2 linked regions of the Syntrophotalea carbinolica DSM 2380 genome follow. The protein of the gene in region 2 interacts with the protein of the main gene of each other region in a pairwise test. Links are inferred from orthologs where the notes say so. Each region holds a gene or a part of one and is shown on either strand. Other genes may lie near its edges.

Region 1 (4,877 bases), 420 kb from region 2 along the record:
GGCGGCAGCGGCCAAGGCATTGTGCACGTTATATCGACCGGGAACCGACAAATGAACCGGCCAGCTTTCTCCGGCCAATAGCAGACAAAAATGGGTTCCGTGTCCATCCACGGCAATGTCTTCGGCACGTACTTCGGCATCGGAACCGCAACCGTAAATAAGCCGGCGCACGCCGTTGGCGACCGGCAGCTGCAAAACGCGAGGATCGTCGCCGTTGATCACGGCCGTACCCCCGGCAGGCAGGGCGGCGAACAGTTCGCCTTTGGCGCGCGCCACGCCCTGCAGGTTGTGTAAAGTCTCCAGATGAGCAGGTCCCACGTTGGTGATAACGCCGATATCGGGCCGACTGATTTCCGCCAGCCGGGCAATTTCACCGCGGGCGCTCATGCCGAGTTCGAGCACCGCCCAATGATGGTCGGCTTCAAGGCGAAAAAGCGTATGAGGCAGACCGATCAGATTATTGAAATTCCCTTCGGTTTTGAGACCTTCACCCCGCAAAGCCAAGATACCGGCCAGCATCTCCTTGGTCGTGGTTTTACCGGAGGAGCCGGTTACCGCCACCACCGGCCCATCAAACGCCTGCCGCACCGCAGCGGCCAGATCACCAAGGGCCCGCAGGGTATCGGTCACGCGGATCACCGGTACCGGCAATCCTGCAATAACTTCTTCGCTCAGGCAGGCAACCGCGCCACTTTGCACGGCCTGCGCGATAAAATCGTGACCGTCAAAACGCGGACCGCGCAACGGCACGAACAGATCTCCGGCACGCAGGGAGCGGCTGTCGGTGGACACTCCGGTAACGACACCGTCGGCACGTTCGGGTGTCAGGTCGCCACCGGTGATGGTCATAATTTGGGTCAGATCGAGTCGCATGGTTCCTCCGCGGCGGCCGTCAGGGCCTTGCGTAATTCTTCGCGATCATCGAAATGCAGACGCTGCCTGCCAATGATCTGATAGTCCTCATGCCCCTTACCGGCAACCAACAGCACATCGTCCGGCTGCAGCAGACTCACCGCAAAACATATCGCTTCGCGCCGGTCGCTAAGACTCAGGTATCCTCTACCGGCGGCCTGTCGGGCCTGTTGCAACGACCAGGGCTCCTCGTGAATACGGCGCAGCCCGCTTTCAACCTGTTGCATAATGGCCAACGGATCCTCGCTACGCGGATTATCGGAGGTCAAAATAGCCACGTCGGCCAGACGGGCGGCTATTTCACCCATGACCGGCCGTTTACCCGCATCGCGATCGCCACCGCAGCCGAATACGCAAAGCAGGCGACGCGGCTGCAACTGACGCAATGTTACCAGCACGTTTTCCAGGGCATCGCCGGTGTGGGCATAATCGACCAACACCAGAGCACCCCGTTCATTGGCTATGCTTTCCAGTCGTCCCGGCACCTGCGGCGCTTGGGCCAAAGCCTTGGCGATGGTTGCCGGCACCATATCGAGCGCAGCCCCAACCCCGGCGGCGCACAACAGATTTTGCAGATTGTAGTCCCCGACCAGTGGCGATTGCAGAGCAGCCGTTCCGCGAGCGGTACGCAATGAGCCCGCAATGCCGGCGACGGAAATCGTCACATCGTCGGCAGTGACGTCACATTCGGAAGCATGTCCGCAACGAATGACCGCGGGCAGCATCGCCCCCAGACGTGCGCCCCAGCTATCGTCGGAATTGGCCACCACCTGTCGGGGGGACCGATCGCCGAGGCCGTTAAAAAGCCTGAGCTTGGCACCGAAATAGGTTTCCAGGTCACCGTGGTAATCGAGATGTTCCGGGGTCAGGTTGGTAAAAACGCCAACGTCAAACCACACTCCGTCAACACGACGCTGCTCAAGGGAATGGGAAGACACCTCCAGAACAAGCGCATCGGCACCGCGACCTCTGAAGTCTGCGATGGTTTCCATCAAATCGACGGACTCGGGGGTGGTATGACTCGACGGCAGATGCGCACCTTCAAACCGATAATCGACGGTTCCCAGCACGGCCGGCCGATAACCGGCGGCTAGCAGAATCGATTCGACGAGATAGCTTACGGTGGTTTTGCCGTTGGTTCCCGTTATCCCGACCACCAACATGTCCTTGCTGGGATCGCCGAAATATGCCGCCGCCGCCAAGGCCATGGCCCGTCGGCCATCTTTGACCAGGATACCGGTTACCCCGGTCGGCAAGGTATGGGGCGACTCCATCACAACCGCCACGGCACCGCGCGCAAGAGCATCCTCGATAAACCGGTGTCCATCCACACTGGCTCCCCGCAGGGCAAAAAACAACCCGCCCGGCTGGACACGCCGGGAGTCATAATACAAACCACTTACGACACCGTCGGTCGAACCGCTAACGGCACTCGGATCGAGTATCTGGCAAAGGACGGAAATGTTCATAGAACCGGCAATTTTCCTTCCCTGAGGAAAAAAAGTCAAAGAGAATTTTTCATGTCGGCGGTTTCAACTTCACCCAGACTTCATCGCCGAAGCTTATAGCCTGTCCAGGTGCCGGAGATTGTTCCACAACCCTGCCGGAGCCTTTAATCCGGATATCGATTCCCTGCGCCTGCATCGTCTGCAACACCTGCCGACAACTCATGCCAAGACAATGGGGCATATAAGGAATCCCCCCCTTCCCGATACGCTCGGGTTGCGCAACGCCGGTCGATATCGCCACTTCCGTTTCCAGAGTTTCCGGCGGCAATGGCGCCTCCATATCCCTTTCGGTCGGCGGAACACCGAGATAGAGCAAAGCCTGCCCGGCCAATCGCGAAAAAACCGGTGCCGCAACCAAACCGCCGTAGACCTGGGTCTTTGGCTCGTCGATGACCACCAGGATAACGATTCTTGGGTGATTCGCCGGGGCAAAACCGACAAAGGAGGCCACCCGTTTGTCCGCCGAATATCCGCCGGTAACCGGATCGACCTTCTGGGCCGTGCCTGTCTTGCCGCCGACGCGGTAACCCGGAACGGCAGCCAGGGTGCCGGTGCCGCCCTCCTGCGTAACAAGCTCCATCATCGCCCGAACCTGTGCTGCCGCCTTTTGGGAAACCACGCGTCGGGCAACCTTGGGAGATCGCCGTTCAACAATTTCACCCCGGTCGTCGACCACCTGCTTCACCAGGTCGGCCTCCATGAGCACGCCACCATTGGCAATAGCCGCGGTGGCACGCGCCAACTGCAAAGCCGTTACGGTCATGCCCTGGCCAAAAGATATAGCGGCCAGATCGCCCTCGAACCACTGGTTCGGTCTGCGCAACTGCCCCGAAGCTTCGCCTGGAAAATCGAGGCCGGTTTTTTCGCCGAACCCGAAATGCGTCAGATAGTCGAAATATCGTTGACGCTCCAGGATCTTCCCGATCTTGGCTGACCCGATATTGGAACTTTTGCTCAACACTTCGGTCACGGTCAGCTGTTCATAGGGGTGATGATCATGGATGGTCATGCCGCCAACCCGAAAGGCACCCTTTTCACAATCGACCAACCGCTGGGGCTGCACCAGGTTTTCATTCAAAGCAGCCGCCGTCAAAAACACCTTAAGGGTCGAGCCCGGCTCAAACTCGTCACACACGGCGCGGTTGCGCCGGTATGCCGCCGGAAACCGCCCGTAGGCATTGGGGTTATAAGTCGGTTGGTTGGCCATGGCCAAAATCTCACCGGTGACAGGATCGAGCATAACCACGCTGCCGGCTCGCGCCTTGGCATCTTTCAGCGCAACGGCCAGTTCCTTTTCGGCAAGGTATTGGAGATTACGGTCGATGGTAAGGTAAAGGCTGTTCCCGTGACTGCCGCCCTGAATGACTTTATCGCTGGCTCCCAAACCTTTGCGACGACCGTCCTTCGCAGCCACCAGAAAACCTTCCTGCCCCAACAACTGGCTATCGTAGTATTTTTCCAGTCCTTCCAGACCCTTGGGGTCGAGCCCGGTGAATCCCAGCAATTGCGCGGCCAGTTGGCCATTGGGGTAAAATCGTTGGTGCTCCTTGGTAAAAGCGATGCCACGAAGCTTGAGCTTGCGGACCATGGCGCTCTGATCCGGCTGCACCTTGCGTTGCAGCCAGACGAAACGGCGCTTGGAGGCCAGTTTTTTGCGCAACGCCGCGCGGGTCATGCCGAGAGGCTTGGCCAGGACGCGCGCACTGGCATCGACATCGCTGACGCGAAAAGGCTCGGCAAAAATCGAATCGACACTGGTGCTACGGGCAAGCGCCGCCCCGTTGCGATCATAGATGGCGCCACGGCGCGGTGTAAGCGGAATGATCCTCTTGTATTGCCGACGGGCGCGGGCAACGGTTTCTTCGTTTTGAATGACCTGAAGCCAGTAGCCCCGCCCTACAACCGCCAGAAAAAAGAGCGTAAACACCACCCCCATTAAAGCAATGCGGATTTTGCTGCTTTTTTCCGGCGACAATTTCATCGGACGATAATCACCTGATGCGGTTCGGGGTAATGGAGATCGAGGGTTCGACTGGCCACACGTTCGAGATGCGCCGGGTTCTTAAGGGTCGCGACTTCCAAGCGCAAACAGTTCTCTTCGCGCTGCAGCTCCAGAAGCTGGCTCTCACAACTGGAAATAGCGTAACCCAACTCGATAAGCTGACTGCAGGACCAGATGTAGAACACCCCTGCGCCGACCAGAGCGACCAGAAATAAAAGGAATTGCCCTACCGAGAACCGTTGCCAGAACGCACTTCCGCTACCGACGCCGGGCAGGGCCCGTTGAGAAGAAAAGGACATTTTACACCTCCAGCCATTTCAGCAAACCGCAGATGCGGCTAATAAGCATCAATTTCCCAGATAAAAAAGCTTGTCCCATCCGGGGCACCCGGAGGAACAACATTTCAAAGACGTCGAATCGCCCGCAGTACCGCGCTTCGTGCGCGGGGGTTGGCC
Region 2 (17,152 bases):
TGCCGGAATTCGAACTCTTCAGTCACGCCGCCCTGCGCCAGGCCTATCAACTATTGTATGGGCGTTCCACCCTGCCGTATTTTCGCATCGAGGATGCGGACCTGCTGCTCAGCGTCGGCGCGGACCTGCTGGAAACCTTCAGCAGCCCGGCGGGTTATGCGCAAAAGTTATCCGAAGCGCGACGCGACCATGACCTGCACTGGTGCCACATCGAACCTCATCTGTCCCTCACAGGGGCCAACGCCGATCAACGCCTGAGCATCAAACCCGCCGGCGAACCGGCCCTGTTGCTGTGGTTGCTGCAGACCCTGGTCGACAACCGGCATATGCCTGCGGCAATCCGCGCGGCCCTGCCAAAAATATCCCTGAGCCAAGCGGGCCACGCCACAGGCCTGCCGCCCTCCAGGCTGACCCGGCTTGCCGAATCGCTGAAAAAAGCCCGCAGGCCCCTGCTTATTGTCGGCGGCATCGCCACCGGCCACCAGGCTGGTCAGCAGACGGCCCTGTTCGGTTGCCTGCTGCAACGGTTGCTGGCTGAACCCTGGCGGGGCATCGACTTCGCGCGAGCGGATAAACCAGACCGAACCGGCGATCTGCGCGACCTGCAGACCTTGAACCAGGCCCTGCAACGGGACGAAGTCGGCATGCTGTTAATCAGCCGGGCCGATCCCCTGCGCCATGCGCCACCCGATTGGCAACTGGCCGACAACCTGCGTCGTGCAAGATTGAGCGTGGCGATGGCCGATATGCACGATGCCACCACCCGCGCCGTCGATCTGATCCTGCCGTTGACCCACAGTTTTGAACGCTGGGATGATGCCGAGCCGCGCAACGGCGTGTACAGCCTCATCCAACCGGGCATGACGCCCCTCTACGATACGCGCACCGAAGGCGATATCCTGTTGCAATTGCAGCGCCGCCTGACCGGTCAAAGCGCCACCGACAGCTACGAGTCTTTTTTGCAGCAACGCTGGCGCGAGCAGTTCTCAACCGCCGAACTGCGCAGTTTTTTGCGACAGGGCTTCGTAACCACAGACACCTCACGTACCTCCACCCCTTTGCGCATCGAGCGCACCGTCGCCGCTCTGCGAAACAGCACCTTGCCCGAGACGCTGCCGACTCCGGCGCTCGTCATCACGGGCTCCATCCGCAGCTTCGACGGCCGCAGCGCCGCGTTGTCCCTGCTTAACGAAATACCCGATCCTCTCACCACCGTCACCCACGGCACATGGGTCGCCCTGTCGCCCCGCTGTGCACAAAAGTACGGCGTTGCCGATGGCGACCAGCTGCGCCTGACACACGGCGATTTTCACCTGACGCTTCCGGCCCGACTGCAGCAGGGATTGCCGGACGACGTGTTCAGCCTGCCCGTCGATTGCCTGCCGGCCGGTTTACCGGATTTTGATCCGGCCACCGGCGAGGCCCTGCGGACCATCGGCCCGGTAAAGGCTCGGCGGGTCGGCAAAAAAATCCCCCTGCCGATTCTAAGCGGATCTCCTTCCCAGCAAGGGCGCGGCATCATCCCCAGGCCGATCCATCACGACAAAGGTCATCACGCCGAACACCGTTCCCTCTACCCGGAACCGGCCTACCGCGAATACCGCTGGGCGATGGCCATCGATCTGCGACAATGCATCGGATGCGGAGCCTGTGTCGCCTCCTGCTATGTGGAAAACAGCGTACCGGTGGTCGGCCGCAAGGATCATCTCAAAGGGCGGGAGATGTCATGGTTGCGCGTCGAGCCATTTTACAGCGACCAGGGACAGATCTCCTTTATCCCCATGCTCTGCCAGCACTGCGACTATGCGCCCTGCGAGCCCGTATGTCCGGTATATGCGTCCTATCACAACCCCGAAGGACTCAACGTGCAGGTTTACAATCGCTGCGTCGGCACCCGCTACTGCAGCAACAACTGCCCCTACAAGGTGCGACGCTTCAACTGGTGGGAGCATATATGGGCTCCGCCCCTGGAAAAAATGCACAACCCCGATCTGGCGCCACGCACCAGGGGCATGATGGAAAAATGCACTTTTTGCATCCAGCGCATCCGAGCCGCCCACGAAATTGCCGGCAAGGAAAACCGCCGCATCCGCGACGGCGAGGTGACCCCGGCCTGCGCCCAGAGCTGCCCGACCGCCGCCATCACCTTCGGCAACCGCCTCGACCCCGGATCCGCCGTGGCCCGCATGATCGAAAGCCCCCGCGCCTATCAGGTATTCGAGGGGCTCGGCACCAAGCCCGCGGTCTATTATTTGCGTCCCGATTAAGTGCGCTTCAAAAAGCTACAGGGAAACGGTCTTTATGAACAACAACGTACCCATGCCACAGGTTGAAACCGATGTACTTGCCGCCATGCGCCGCCCCCGTCTTGCGTGGCTCGGCAGTCTGGCGCTTGCGGGCCTGCTGTTTGCCGGCGGACTGGCCTTATGGGCTTACCAGATCAGATACGGCATGGGCGTGGCCGGCATCACCCACCCTGTCGGCTGGGGCGTCTACATTACCGACTTCGTATTCTGGGTCGGCATCGCCCACAGCGGCACCCTGATCTCGGCAGTGCTGTACATTTTTCGGGCGCGCTTCCGCACCAGCTTCAACCGCGCCGCCGAAGCCATGACCATTTTCGCCCTGATGGTGGCGGGCCTGTTCCCCCTCATTCACCTGGGCCGGGTCTGGGTTTTCTACTACCTCTTTCCCTATCCCAACCAACGCCAGCTCTGGATCAACTTCCGTTCGCCGCTGGTCTGGGACGTATTTGCGGTCTCCACCTATTTCCTGGTGAGCCTGGTGTTTTTCTATGTCGGACTGATGCCCGACCTGGCCATCGTCGCCCGCCATCGTAGCGGCTGGATCGGGCGTGCCTACCGTGCCCTGTCTCTGGGATGGACCGGCAGTTTGAGACAATGGCGGCATTACGCCCGTCTGTACATGTTCCTGGCTGCCTTCGCCACGCCGCTGGTGGCTTCGGTGCATTCCATCGTATCCTGGGATTTCGCCGTCAGCATCATACCCGGCTGGCACACCACGATTTTCGCCCCTTATTTTGTCGCGGGGGCCATTTTATCCGGCACCGCCATGGTCCTGACCCTGGTCATCCCCATGCGCCGCATGCTTCACCTGGAAAAACATATCCCCGTCGACCATATCGAAGCCATCGCCAAGATCCTCCTGCTGACCTCGCTGATCGTCGGATTTTCCTATGTGATCGAGCACGGCATGGCCTTCTACGGCACCAATCTGTTTGAGATGGAACAGTTCCGGTTCCGGGCATTGGGGCATTACCGCCTGCTGTTCTGGATCATGATCATCTGCAACGCCCTGCTGCCCCTGCTGTTGTTCGTAGGTCGCCTGCGCCGCAACCTCGTGTTTCTGTTTGTGCTGAGCCTGCTGGTCAACGTCGGCATGTGGCTGGAACGCTTCGTCATTGTGGTGTGTTCCCTGGCCCGCGACTTCGACCCTTACAACTGGGGCAACTACCTGCCTTCGCCGGTGGAGATCGGTATTACCCTGGGCAGTTTCGGGTTGTTTTTTGCGGCTTTTCTGGTTTTCGTCAAGACCCTCCCGGTGCTTTCCATCACCGAACTGAAGGAGCGTTGACATGCCACGGCAACTGTTCTTCGATACACCGGAAGCTTTTCTGCAGGAACTGCGTGCTCAATTGGCGTCCGGCGTACCGCGCCGGTGTCTGCAGGTCCACCTGCCCTACCACCTGCATGAAGTCGAGGAGCTGCTCATCGGCCGCCCGAGTCGGCTGCGCTATTTCGCGCTGACCGGTGGGCTGGCAGGCTTCGGCGGCGGATTTTTGCTGGCGTTGCTGACCTCCATCGACTGGCCCGTCATTACCGGCGGCAAGCCTATCGTCTCGGTACCGCCGTTTCTGCTCGTCGGCTACCTGATGACCATTCTGATCGGATCGCTGTCCTGCTTCGCCGGATTTTTATGGCTGGCGCGCCTGCCGAGTCCCGAAATTCTGCTGGCCGGGCAGCCGTTTGAATCACGATTTGTGCTTTCCATCCAAGATGAGGATGCGACATGACTTCCATGGTGCTCAACAAAGCCGGCATCTATGCCCTGCTGATCATTGCGGCCCTGCTCATCGGTCTGACCGAGTTTGGACTGTCGGGCGAACCCGGTGCGCTGTTGCTGACCCTGCTGTTCTGGTCCAGCGTTGCCCAGGGCTGCATCGCTCTGGTCGCCGTCTGCGAACTGGTACGAGCCCGCTGGATCGCCGCCCTGCGTCAGGAACTGTTGTCCCTCTACCCGCTGCTTCTGCTGTTGCCGCTGCTTTTTTTATTTTTCTGGCCGCAACTCGACCTTTATCCCTGGACCGAGCATCCCACACTGTGGCTGAACAAGCCTTTCTTCATGACTCGCAATCTGGCGCTGCTACTGGCCGTGTTTTTCTCCGGCCGCGATCTGGCTCGCCGTTCCCTTGCACGCCAGCCGGCAGGCGCGTCAGCCGTCATTTACCTGCTGTTGTTTGTTGTCAGCCAGTCACTGGCCGCCTTTGACTGGCTCATGTCGCTGATCTGGCCATGGATCAGCACCCTGCTGGGCTTTTATTTTTTTACCGAATCCCTGTATGCCGCAGCGGCCGTCAGCGGGATATTGATGTTGCTCTACCACAAACGCAAAAACCGGGAAAACAACCTCTGCGCATCAAAAAATCTGCGTGATGTAAGTCTGTTGCTGTTCGGCTTCAGCGTGTTGTGGTGCGGCTTGTATTTCGCTCAGTTCCTGCTGTTATGGTACGGTAATCTCCCCGAGGAAGCCGGCTATATCCTCGACCTCATAGCCGCCAGCCCGGGCCGTGAATTAGCCTGGTTGTTCCCTCTGGGTTTGTTTCTGGCTCCCTTTATCCTGCTGCTGGCCGCTGCCGTCAAACAAAACCGCTACATGGTCGCCGCGGTCGCCGCGACCATGCTGGCAGGCTTGTATATTGAACGGCTGTGGCTGGTTCTACCGACCATTCCGCTGCATGGCGGCGCCCTGCTGTTCTACAATCTGCTGGTAATCGCCGCCATGCTGGTAATGCTGCACAGCAGCACCCATATCTCCCCTGACACCGAATGAAACGCATGAGACTACAATTTGCCATTGCAATTTTTCCAGGGATGCGTTATACAGTTGAGTCCGCGCGCGATTAGCTCAGCTGGATAGAGCGCTGCCCTCCGGAGGCAGAGGCCGCAGGTTCGAATCCTGCATCGCGCGCCATAAAAAAATCAAAGGGTTACGCCATCGGCGTAACCCTTTTTTATTGTCCGGCATTCCGCTTCATTTATATCTTACTTTCCATCTCGACACTCCCTTCAAAGGACCTATCTGGACATCCAGCCGCCTATATCGGATAATTATAGAAGTTTTCCGTTCTAAACATCTTTCCCAGAAGCGCCAACATAGAGGAGATGCCCATGTTAAGCGAAAAACTGCTGGATGCCCTGAACGAACAGATGAAAAACGAATTTTATTCGGCTTATCTGTACAAGGCCATGGCAGCCTATTTCGAGGCCGAGGACCTGCCGGGCTTTGCGCACTGGATGAAACTGCAGGCCCTGGAAGAATTGTGTCATGGGGAAAAATTTTTCAACTATATCTGCGAGGCCGGCGGTCGTGCCGTATTGCGCGCCATCGATGCGCCGCAGGCCGATTACGACTCCCCGCTGGCAGTGGTTGACTTCTCCCTCAAACACGAGCAATTTGTCAGCGAGCGCATCAACCAGCTCATGAGCCTGGCCAAGCAGGAAGGCAACCACGCCACCGAAATCTTTTTACAATGGTTTGTGACCGAACAGGTCGAAGAAGAAGCCAGCTTCGGACTGGTATTGAAAAAACTGCAAAGACTGGCCGGAGACGGTCGCGGGCTTATGATGCTGGATCAGGAGATGGGACAACGCACCTTCGCACCGCCCGCCGGCATGAATATTACCGGGGTATGATAACAATAGACTCTGAGCTGTAAGCGAAAGGCCCGTGCGGAAGGTTTGCACGGGCCTTTTGATTTCCGAATTACTCTGCATTGGAGAAGGCAGCCCGCGCACCCTGCAGATCTCCGAGCCGGGTACGGGCCTCGCCGATAATCCGCCAGTTCTGCGCCCGCAGGGCCGCATCACCGGCCGCGAGGGTATTCGACTTGGCCGCGAGGTTTTCCGCCTGGCGGTATTGTCCCTGGGCCAGCCTCACGCGGGCCAGTTCCTGCCAGAGCAACGGATTTCGCGCTTCGATGCGCAAGGCGCGCTCCAGAAGGACGCTGGCCTCGGGCAACCGCCCCCCCGCACTCTGAACCCGGGCCTTGTTAAGCAAAGCCGCGACAGCCGTGTTGGAAGACGGCGCAGCGGATGGCGGTTCCTGCTGCAGACCGGTACAGCCCGCGAACAGCAGCATAACAGCCAGACATGCCCACAGAAAAACGATCTTGGTCATTGAAAGATCCTTTTGAACCAGTTCTTGATGGAATTTTCCACCGAGCGGGGGCCGCACGGTGCGCTTTCGGTGGGCGCCGACCCCACAATAAAAGGCAATTCAACGGCATCGGGGCATCCGCCATCGCTGAGCAGCCCCGATGGCGGATCGATCCACACATGTTCAACATTCTCCGGCCGGGATAGCAGCAGGGGTTCCGGATTCAAGGCCAGCATAAGGTCTGCCCAGATGCCCATGGCCCCGCTGGCGCCGGTAAGTCCCGTCGATTCATTATCGTCCCGTCCGACCCAGACCACCCCGAGACGATCCCCGGTAAAACCGGCGAACCAGCTGTCGCGATAATCATCGGTGGTGCCGGTTTTACCGGCAACATCCAGCGTGGGCGACAGACGGTTATACAATCCCTGAGCCGTGCCCTCATGCGCCACCGCCTGCAGGGCCGTAGTCAGCAAATAGTTCGATCCCGGCTCGATAACCTGTTCCACATTGAGGGGATAGCGCTGCAGGGGCTCGCCCTCCGCCGTCAGCACTTCGCGAATGGCATGCAGCGGGGTGCGAAAACCGCCACTGGCCATGCACTGGTAAACCTGGGCAATCTCCAGGGGAGAAAGGTCGTTGGCCCCGAGCAGACTGGAGGCAAAAGCGGTCATCTCCCGCTCCACGCCCAAGCGTCTCAGATTATCCATGACCGAGTCCACCCCCAGAGTCAGGCCGAGCCTGGCCGTCGATACGTTATAGGAATGCATCAGCGCCGCCCGCAGCGGCACCTTACCGTGAAAACGCTTGTCGTAATTCTGCGGTCGCCACGGCTCTGTTCCCGCTTGTTTAAGAACCAGGGGACTGTCGTCCAGCAGGGTTGCCAGGGTATATTGCGACGGGCGCTGTAAGGCGGTAAGAAAAACCACCGGCTTGATCAGCGAACCGATGGGACGCCGTGCATCGAGAACCCGGTTGAATCCTTCGAAGCGCGGGTCGCGTCCACCGACACAGGCCTGCACCTCGGCATTCTGAGTGGCGGTCACCACCACAGCCCCCTGCAAACTCCCGGCAGGCATCCGGCGAACGGTCTCCAGTCGCGTCAACCGTTCCTGCAGAGCCTTTTCCGCCACGCGCTGCACCCCGGGATCGAGAGTGGTAAAAATCTGCAAACCTTCCGAACGCAGATCTTCATCCCGGTAATCGCGCTGCAACTGACGATGCACCAATCCCAGGAATGCCGGATACGGAGATGTTCCGCGGGGCGGTCTGTCAACCACACCCAGAGGATCGGCTTTGGCCGCAGCGCATTGCTGTTCGGTAATGAAACCGGCTTCAACCATCTGGGACAACACCAGATTACGCCGCTCCAGGGCGCGTTTGGGGTGATGGCGCGGGCTGTAATAAGCCGGCCCCTTCAGCATGCCCACCAGCAGGGCCCCCTCGCTCAGACCAAGATGGGGCAACGGCTTATCGAAAAAATAGGAACTGGCCAGGCCGAAGCCATGAATGGCCCGGTTGCCGTCCTGCCCCAGATACACTTCATTGAGGTAAGTCTCGAGAATCTCCTCCTTGCTGTAATGCATCTCAAGCAGAACAGCCATAACCATTTCGGTCACTTTGCGACGAATCGTGCGCTCGGCGCTCAGATAAAAATTCTTCACCAATTGCTGCGTCAGGGTACTGCCGCCTTGTACACTTTTGCCGCTGACCGTCATGACCAGGGCCCGGGCAATACCGCGGGGGTCGATGCCATGGTGCCGATAAAAGCGGCGATCCTCCACGGCGATCAGCGCCTCGACCACCGATGGCGGGACCTCGTCCAGTTTGATCAGGACCCGGTCTTCGTTCTCCCCGGGGTAAATCCCTCCGATCAGGGCCGGATCCAGGCGCAGCAGATCCAGATCATTTGAAACGACGCGATCCTGCAACCCCACCACCTGGCCATCGGCAAAACGTACGGTGCAGCTTGTCGACTCCTGGGGGCCGTCGCCAAAAGTGAAAGCACGACTCACCAGATCAAGCCCCTGTCCGCGCCAGCGATAGGTGCCGGGCTCTTGTGCCGCGGCGGTCTGCCGGTACCCGAGCAGGGCAAGCTCGGCTGTAAGTTCCGATATGTTGAGTTCAAGCCCCGGATAAATTTCCAACGGCCGGGCATAAACCCTGGCCGGCAAGGCGAACCTTTTGCCCTCAAAACGTCCCCGCACGGCGAAGTCGAGGTAGACGGTATAAACGATGGCGGCAAACACCCCAACCAGGGCCATGCTCACAAAAAGCTTGATTTTGTTGATTTTGATTTTTTTAGTCTTGCGTTTGGCCATAATCCGCGCAGAGCTCCAAAAGAGTGAAACCAGCATGGTCCGATAAATAGTAAGATCCTCATAATAACCATAATGAAGCTTTTCAACAAGGTTAGCGACTCATACAAGGTATTTCCGTCCATGCATTCCGGTTCGAGAATCCCCCGTTTGCGTCAACGCCCCCATCCTCCATGGATAATTGCAAGAAATGCCCCATTATCGCATCCACGATTACAGACAGTCTTAAATACGGTTTGCGAACGGTTTTTGCATAAAACATACAGATCGGAAAATTCTTCGTGATTGTGTCAGACCTCCGGCGCACGGCATGGCAAGCGAATACTGTGCATGTCGATCCGTTGATGACATCCACAGAGAAAATTGCTATGCTCACCAACCTTAGAAATATCTGAAATACAAACTTTTTTCGTCATCAAAGGTGACAGCATGTGCAATCTTCCGGTTGTGGCCGCAGTGCCGAGGTCCCGTGTTTGACAGCTGCCGGCGTGACACCGTTTTGAACTTTTCACCTGACAAGAGCCTTTGCTCATGTACCGCCGGCGGTACATCCGGTTACATTCCTGCCGCCTTGCGGCAAGCCGGACACTGCGGAGACAACACCTGATGGACAATGTCTTTCTTGCCCTGATTCAAAACGCCGCCCTGCTGCTCGCCATGGCATTCATCTACGATATGATGACCAGCCGCTATCGCCTCAAGCACCGGCTGATCGTACAGATCTGCGTTGGCATATCCCTCGGCCTGCTCAGTATCATCCTCATGCTCTCTCCCTGGCAGTACATCCCAGGCATTGTTTTCGATACCCGCTCGGTGCTGTTGGGGATATCGGGGCTGTTTTTCGGGGCTGTCGCCACCAGCGTGGCCATGCTCATGGCCGCCGCCTTTCGCCTCTTCCAGGGCGGGGCCGCCGCCTGGATCGGGGTGGGCGTCATCTTTGCCTCGGGGATCGTGGGCATCTACTGGAAATACCGAAACCGAAAATCGGCCGAACAACTCACCTGGTGGCAGCTCTACGGTTTCGGCGTGCTCGTGCATCTCATCATGCTGGCCTTCATGTTGCTGCTGCCCTGGCAGACCGCGTTTCGCGTTTTGCATCATATCTCCCTGCCTGTCCTTCTTATCTACCCTCTGGCTACCGCCATGCTCGGTTCCCTGATGCTCAAACGTCAACGCCGAGACCAGATATCCAAAGCCCTGCAGACCAGCGAGGAACGGCTGCGGATGGCCCTCAAGGCGTCCAAGCAGGGCCTCTACGATCTCAACGTGCAATCCGGCAATATGATCGTCAATGCCGAATATGCCCTGATCCTCGGCTACGATCCCCAGAACTTTCGCGAGACCAACGGGGACTGGATAGCACGCATGCACCCCGAGGACCGGTCGGCGGTACTGGCGGTTTACCGCAATTATCTTGCCGGCAAAACAGAGGAATTCCGTGCCGAATTCCGCCAGCGGACGCGCTGCGGGCAATGGAAATGGGTGCTGTCCATGGGCAAGATCGTCGAGCGGGATACCCACGGGCAGCCGTTGCGCATGCTCGGAACCTTTTCCGATATCACCGAACGCCGCCAGTCCGAGGAACAGACCCGCAAAGCGGAAAGGGAAAAAGCCGACCTGCTCGAAGAAGCCCAGCAGGCTCGCCTGACTTTGCAACGTCTGTTCGAAGAACAAACCCTGGCCTCGGCGGAAATCGAGCGTACGTCACGTCTACTGGCAGAGGTTCTCAACGCGGCGTCCGAAGTATCCATTATTGCCACCGATCCGCGAGGAATCATTACCGTCTTCAATCGCGGGGCGGAAAAGATGCTGGGCTACTCAGCCGAAGAAATGGTCGGCAGAGAAACGCCCACGGTATTTCACCTGGCATCGGAACTGCAAACCCGCTATACGGAACTCGGCGCCGACCGCGGCACGCCTATCAAGGATTTTGCCGACTACATGGCCCACGCCACCACCGCTGACGCCGAACATCGCGAATGGACATATACAAGCAAACAGGGCGAACACATTTCGGTGTCTCTGGTCATTACCGCCATGCGCTCCCCCGCTCATGGAATTGTCGGCTACCTCGGCATCGCCCAGGACATCACGGAACGCAAGCGCCAGGAAAATACTTTGCGCAAACTCTCCCAGGTGGTGGAGCAAAGTCCGACGGCCGTCATACTGACCGACCCGCAGGGGAACATCGAATATGCCAACCCCAAATTCACCCAGATCACCGGCTATTCCCTGACGGAGGTCCATGGCAAAAACCCCCGCCTGCTCAAATCCGGTGAAACATCCGCCGAGGAATACCGCGATCTATGGACGACCATCACAGCGGGCAGGGAGTGGCATGGCGAATTTCATAACAAACGTAAAGACGGATCTCTTTTCTGGGAGCATGCCTCCATCTCCCCGGTGCGCAACGACGCGGGCGACATCAGCCATTTCCTGGCCATCAAAGAAGACATCACCGACCGCAAACGCTACGAGGAGCAACTGCAGCACCTGGCCACCCACGACAACCTGACCGGCCTGGCCAACAGAGCCTTGCTGCAGGATAGACTTGAGCAATCGATCCTGTTCGCCAAACGCTCGGGGCGATTGGTAGCCGCCCTGCTGCTCGATCTCGACCGCTTCAAAATCATCAACGACAGCCTTGGTCACAGTTTTGGCGACAGGCTGCTGCAGATTGCGGCGGACCGGTTGCGGGAATCCGTGCGTGGAGCCGATACCGTTGCGCGTCTGGGCGGGGACGAATTCGTTATTCTGCTGGCCGAGGTGGCCAATGAAGAGGACGTGGGCAAGGTGGCAAAAAAAATCCTCGACAGAATTACGGCACCGTTTCAGATTGCCGATCGCGAGATCACTGTCACGGCAAGTTTGGGCATCAGCATCTACCCGCAGGATGGCGAAGACGAGGAAACCCTGATCCGCAATGCCGATATCGCCATGTACCAGGCCAAGGAGGAAGGAAACGCCTTCCGCCTCTACGCGCCGGAGATGAATATCGTTGTTCATGAAGCCATGGAGATGGAAACGGACCTGCGCCGGGCCCTGGATCGTGGCGAGTTACTGTTGCATTATCAACCCAAGATCGACCTGGATAGCGGTAAAATCACCGGAGCGGAAGCTCTGGTGCGATGGCAACACCCGGTACGCGGCATGATTGCGCCCGGGATGTTCATCCCCCTGGCGGAAGAAACCGGCCTTATCCTGCCGATCGGAGAGTGGGTTCTGGAAAACATCTGTTTACAGATAAAAAGCTGGCAAACCCAGGGATTCCCCCTCGTCCCCATCGCTGCGAACCTGTCGGCGCGCCAGTTCCGTAACGATGAGCTGATCGCCACCATACAGCGGATTCTGCAGGACACCGGCCTTCCTCCGCATCTGCTCGAACTGGAATTGACCGAGAGCATGATCATGCGCAACGTTCAGACCGCGGCGGAAACCATGCAGGAATTAAACGCCCTCGGCGTCAGTCTGGCCCTGGATGATTTCGGTACCGGATATTCATCCCTGAATTACCTGCGGCGGTTTCCCGTTGACTGTCTCAAGATCGATCGCTCTTTTATCAGCGATGTCGCGGACGATCCCAGTGCAGCGGCCGTTGCCACCAGCATCATCGCCATCGCCCACAGCCTGGGCCTGCAGGCCGTGGCGGAAGGTGTGGAAACCGAAGAACAACTCGAATTTTTGCGCCAATGCGCCTGCGACAGCTATCAGGGATATCTTTACAGCGCCCCCCTCGCCGTCGAGGAATTTACGGCCATGCTGCGCCAGGAGTCTACGCGCACCGCCCCCTGATGCCTCACGCTCCGGCCAGAATCTCCAACGCCAGATAGGGAACAAGATTGAACACGATGAAGAAGATCTTGAACACACCGATAAATGCGTAGAGCACTACGTTGAAGGATTCGCGCGGCAGGGAAAACAACCTGCCGTGCAAGCGGTAAATCCAATCGCCGGCAAACGCGCACATCAAAGCCGAGAAGATCAGGAGAATACCGTTAATAATGGTACACCACATGAAAAACTCCCGAACGATGGATACTGTCATGGTCGACCTCCCCGTTGATAAAGCGGATACGTGCCCCTACCTGTTCAGTATAGCCTAGAAGGCTGTCGGACTATCCATGATCCTTCCCCACGCCTCACCGCGCAGAACCTTTACCTGTCCGAAAAACCGCCGGACATGGCCATTTCCTGCACATTACCTTCTGCAAATCAGGCTGCGCCCCGGGCAAACCTGCGGCAAAAATGTATACAACCTCGGACACCAAACTTTACTTTGAAAACAAAGACGGTTTTGTTAATATCGATTGGTTTGTCTGTTCGAATCGGTATGTCTTATACGCCGAATCGCCTCAGCCTGGAATAAAGCCTGGCGGAAACGGGCCTTGGTACCGTTGTGAAAACAGCCGCAGAAGGAGACTGAGTTTTGCTATTCGTCCAAATCCTTATCGAAACCATTGGCGGCCTGGGACTGTTTGTCCTGGGCATGAAAACCATGACCGAGGGGCTGCAGATGGCGGCAGGGCCCCGTATCAAAAAAATCCTTTGTGCCCTGTCGGCCAATCGCGTTATCGGTTGCGCAACGGGAGCCCTGGTTACGGCCATGGTGCAATCGTCTTCGGCAACCACGGTTATGCTCATCGGCTTTGTCAGTGCCGGCCTGCTTTCGCTGCATCAGGCGGTGGGTGTGATACTGGGGGCCAACATCGGCACCACCATGACCTCGCAGCTGATCGCCTTTAAACTGTCGAGTCTATCCCTCCCTGCCATCGCCATTGGCGTGTGCATGAAGTTTTTCGCCAAACAGAAAAAGTATAAATATGCCGGAGAAGTCATCCTGGGTTTCGGTCTGCTCTTCTTAGGCATGGAAACCATGAAACACGGCCTGAAACCCTTGCGTACCGACCCGACTTTTCTGTCCTTCTTCACCCGCTTCGACCCCAGCACCATGGGCGGCCTGCTGCTCTGCGTTCTGACCGGCGCGTTATTAACCATGGCCGTCCAGTCTTCCTCGGCAACGGTAGGCCTTACCATGACCATGGCGACGCAGGGCCTGCTGACCTTTCCGGCGGCGATTGCGCTGGTTCTGGGAGAAAACATCGGCACCACCATTACCGCCGAGCTGGCCACCATTGGCACCACCAACATCGAAGCGCATCGGGCGGCGCGCGCCCACACCATGTTCAACGTCATCGGGGTCACGATCATGGTGCTTATTTTCCCCCATTTCGTCACCTTTATAGAAAAGATCACCATGATGTCGGGGGTACCCGCTCCGGACACCCTGGTCAACAGCGAATTCGTCTATGTGCCTCGTTACCTTGCCAACGGCCATACGCTGTTCAATATTACCAACGCTCTGGTCTTTTTGCTGTTCCTGCCGGCACTGGTCAAGGTGGCGATCAGACTGTCACCGGCAAAAAAGGAATCGCTGGATGCCGAGCCGGTTCCCGAGTTCAATGATTTCTACGACGAATCCCCCATCGCCGCCCTGACCCAGGTACGCAGCGAAATTCTGAAGATGGCCAAGAAAGCCCGCCAAACCCTGAACAATGTCATTCCGGCCATCAAACACCGCGACCCCGACATGATGACGGGATGGAAAGCCCAGGAGAAGTGGCTCGATCAGGCCCGCAAGGAAATCACCCACTACCTGATGAAGATCTACCAACTGGAGATCAATGAGGAATCGGCCAAGGAAATCCACAGTTTCTTCCGCATGGCCAACAATTTCGAAAAAATCGGTGATGCCGTGGAGCACCTGGCGCATTTGTCGGAAAAACTCTTCGAAAACAAACTGCTTTTTTCCGATGAATCGGTTAAGGATCTGGAAGAAATGTCCAAACGCGTACTGGCGTTTCTCGACCTGATCATCGAACAACTGCAGGCCCCCGACGACACCTTCATGCAAACGGCCTCCAGACACGAAACCGGCATCAATCTGCAATTCAACAAAATGCGCATGGAAAAGATCCAGCGCTTGCAGGAGCGCAACTGCTCCATCGAACCGGGACTATGGTACATCGATATCATGGCCTATCTCGAACGCATCGGTGGTTATTGCTTCAATATAGCCCAGGCCATTGCCGGCCAGAAATAAGACGGCGGCATTTCCGGTACCATACGGGGACCCCGCCCCTCAGAAACCACTCCCTTTTATCGAAATCACTCTATAGAACGTATGCGAGCCGCCAAATCCATGAGATTTGGCGGCTCGTTTGTTTATCCGTATTTCTTTTAACGCCCCAACTTTATTTTCAAAAATTATATGTCATGCATAAAAATAGAAAAGATAACTACCCTAAATGGAGGTTGGCGCTACGAGCGCGGTTGGAAATGATGGTCGAGTCGATGACCTCGCCGCAACAGATACATTTCCAGGCCTCAAAAGCGCGAACATAGTCATAAAACTTTTCCGTATACATCTTGGCTTTACACTTGGGACATTTCATTGTTTAGTCCTCCATGGTTGTCATGATAATCATCGAAAGCGATGGTTTTTAATCACTTGTTGCCATGGATACTTTCACCATACATGCCAAAAGACGATGCGGACCAAGAAAAAGAACGGATTTATTTTTTCTTTTAAAATCGGACACTTAGACAGCACCTCAGGTTTTTTGAGAAGGAAGGAGGGAAAAGGGCCTTTTTCGAGAACGCCATTTTATTGACGCACATTCAAGGTAAAATCCGACGAATGGTGCGAAGCGAAGATCCGCTTTATATCGTTACCGGCCAGATGATTATAAAGGTGTTTTATTTTTCAAGCATTTAAGGGCTCACATGGCATGCCCACAGGAGGCCGCCGTAAATTTGGCGCCCTCCCGGACGGGCGCGTCATTAAAATGGCGAAACCGTTAAGCGATGGAGACAATCTCATATTCCCGACCGACATCGCCGGCAATCTCGACCAGATCGCCGCACTGTTTGCCGAGTAATGCTTTTCCGAGGGGGGACGCAGGCGTGATAACCATGACCTCCCGCTTGCCGAACGACAGACGCAGACCACCCGCCGCCGGGCCGAGAAAAAGCCATCTTCGTTGCCCCTCTTCATCCTCCAACTGCACCAGGGCCGTCTGGCGAATCGGCGAATTTTCGGAAAACCGCTGCAAGGTCAATTGCCGAAATGCCTGCAAAGCGTGACGTATTTCCTGGGCGCGGTTGGCATACCCCTGGGCGAGATAGGAGGCTTCCAGTCCCAGGGTGGCATATTTGTTATCGGGGATATTCTCTTCATGAGTGGCGGTGGCATGCGCAGTCTTCGCAGCCTGTAACTGCGCGGCATAGTCGTCTTCCAAACGGGAAATAATCCGCGTGAGAAGGGCATCTTTGTCCATGATCAACTCATAGGTTAGGGAGGTTTTCAGATAAACCGAAGCTACCGGACAGCCCCAGCGATCTTCCGGTAAAGGCATGCGCCGCACAAGTCCTGATCTTTACAGGAGATGAACCAGCCCGCTAGAAACGGCGCGGCCGATCTCGCACGATCCGCCGATCCCCTTAATGCCGGAGAAGCGGCTGATACTTTTTGGCCAACATGCATGCCGAGTTTCCAGATGCACCCTAACCCAGTTGCGCATCCTGTCAATGGAAAACTGCCTCTTGGAGAACAATCTAATCTCGGGTATCTTTATATTTCGATCTTTCGGGAAGAATGGAGCTCTGCCATGGAACGACAAAAAGCCATCAATCAATTTCTGGTCCGTTTTTTCGGGTCCAGTGAACCGGACCTGTATGAACTCATCGACGGAATCAGCGTATTCCAAAAACGGCGACGTAAGGAAGTGTTGTTTCTGGAGGGGGAAGAGGGGCATGCCGTGCACTTTTTACTGCACGGACGCGTCAAACTCTACCGTGCCAATGAGGAAGGCAAAGAAGCGGTCATCCGGTTTGTGCAGCCGGGCGAGTTTTTTGCGGAAATCCTGCTCGATCTGCAAAACCGCTACCCGGTTAACGCCATGACGCTGGAGGATTGCTCGCTGTTGCTCATCGATGTCCACAAACTGTTCGGTCGCCTGCAACAGGCGCCGGACCTGGCCATGCATCTGGTGGGCACCCTGTCCCAACGTCTGATTTTTATGCTCAAGCGTGTGGAACAACTGGCGATCGTCGATATTCGGGAACGTTTTATGGGCTACCTCAGAGCCCTGGATGAAAAACACCGTACCGGCGTAGTGCAACTTCCGGCTCCCAAGCGCGAAATCGCTCTGCTGCTCGGGACCACTCCGGAAACTTTTTCCCGCTTGCTGAAGAAACTCTCGGAAGAAGAGGTCATCCGGGTCAGCGGAAAATCGATTCAACTGCTGGCAGGGTTCCATCGCAAAACGGGTAATTAAGCGCTCTCCCGGGTTTAGCCGAGAACCGGTTCTATGCTCCGGTCAACCGGGCAAAGCGGGCCAGCAGGCCTGCACTGATCGGGGTTTCCTGCACGCCCGCGAGCA

Evidence for each region.
Region 1: the proteins of mrcB (region 2) and PCAR_RS12095 interact in binary tests that used the Escherichia coli proteins (3 or more experiments, as listed by UniProt). The link is inferred for Syntrophotalea carbinolica DSM 2380 from one-to-one orthologs.

The regions. Positions count from the first base shown.
Region 1 is NC_007498.2:2,578,599-2,583,475, forward strand. Bases 1,917-4,877 are described here. They hold PCAR_RS12095 (penicillin-binding protein), read right to left. Parts: upstream 4,402-4,877; coding sequence 2,431-4,401; downstream 1,917-2,430. Other genes in these bases: PCAR_RS12090 (UDP-N-acetylmuramoyl-L-alanyl-D-glutamate--2,6-diaminopimelate ligase), read right to left, coding at 1,917-2,381; ftsL (cell division protein FtsL), read right to left, coding at 4,398-4,721; rsmH (16S rRNA (cytosine(1402)-N(4))-methyltransferase RsmH), read right to left, coding at 4,826-4,877. In the rest of the region: PCAR_RS12085 (UDP-N-acetylmuramoyl-tripeptide--D-alanyl-D-alanine ligase), read right to left, coding at 1-873; more of PCAR_RS12090, read right to left, coding at 858-1,916. UniProt on the Escherichia coli protein: Essential cell division protein that catalyzes cross-linking of the peptidoglycan cell wall at the division septum. Required for localization of FtsN.
Region 2 is NC_007498.2:2,992,711-3,009,862, forward strand. Bases 6,065-9,076 are described here. They hold mrcB (penicillin-binding protein 1B), read right to left. Parts: upstream 8,715-9,076; coding sequence 6,414-8,714; downstream 6,065-6,413. Other genes in these bases: PCAR_RS13935 (tetratricopeptide repeat protein), read right to left, coding at 6,065-6,417. Outside these bases: PCAR_RS13905 (molybdopterin-dependent oxidoreductase), read left to right, coding at 1-2,267; nrfD (NrfD/PsrC family molybdoenzyme membrane anchor subunit), read left to right, coding at 2,302-3,594; PCAR_RS18035 (quinol:electron acceptor oxidoreductase subunit ActD), read left to right, coding at 3,596-4,033; PCAR_RS13920 (hypothetical protein), read left to right, coding at 4,030-5,070; PCAR_RS13930 (ferritin), read left to right, coding at 5,409-5,933; more of PCAR_RS13935, read right to left, coding at 6,004-6,064; PCAR_RS18040 (EAL domain-containing protein), read left to right, coding at 9,318-12,503; PCAR_RS13950 (DUF6868 family protein), read right to left, coding at 12,508-12,756; PCAR_RS13955 (Na/Pi cotransporter family protein), read left to right, coding at 13,138-14,811; PCAR_RS18910 (hypothetical protein), read right to left, coding at 15,008-15,163; PCAR_RS13960 (GreA/GreB family elongation factor), read right to left, coding at 15,569-16,048; PCAR_RS13965 (Crp/Fnr family transcriptional regulator), read left to right, coding at 16,379-17,047; PCAR_RS13970 (glutamine amidotransferase), read right to left, coding at 17,079-17,152. UniProt on the Escherichia coli protein: Cell wall formation. Synthesis of cross-linked peptidoglycan from the lipid intermediates.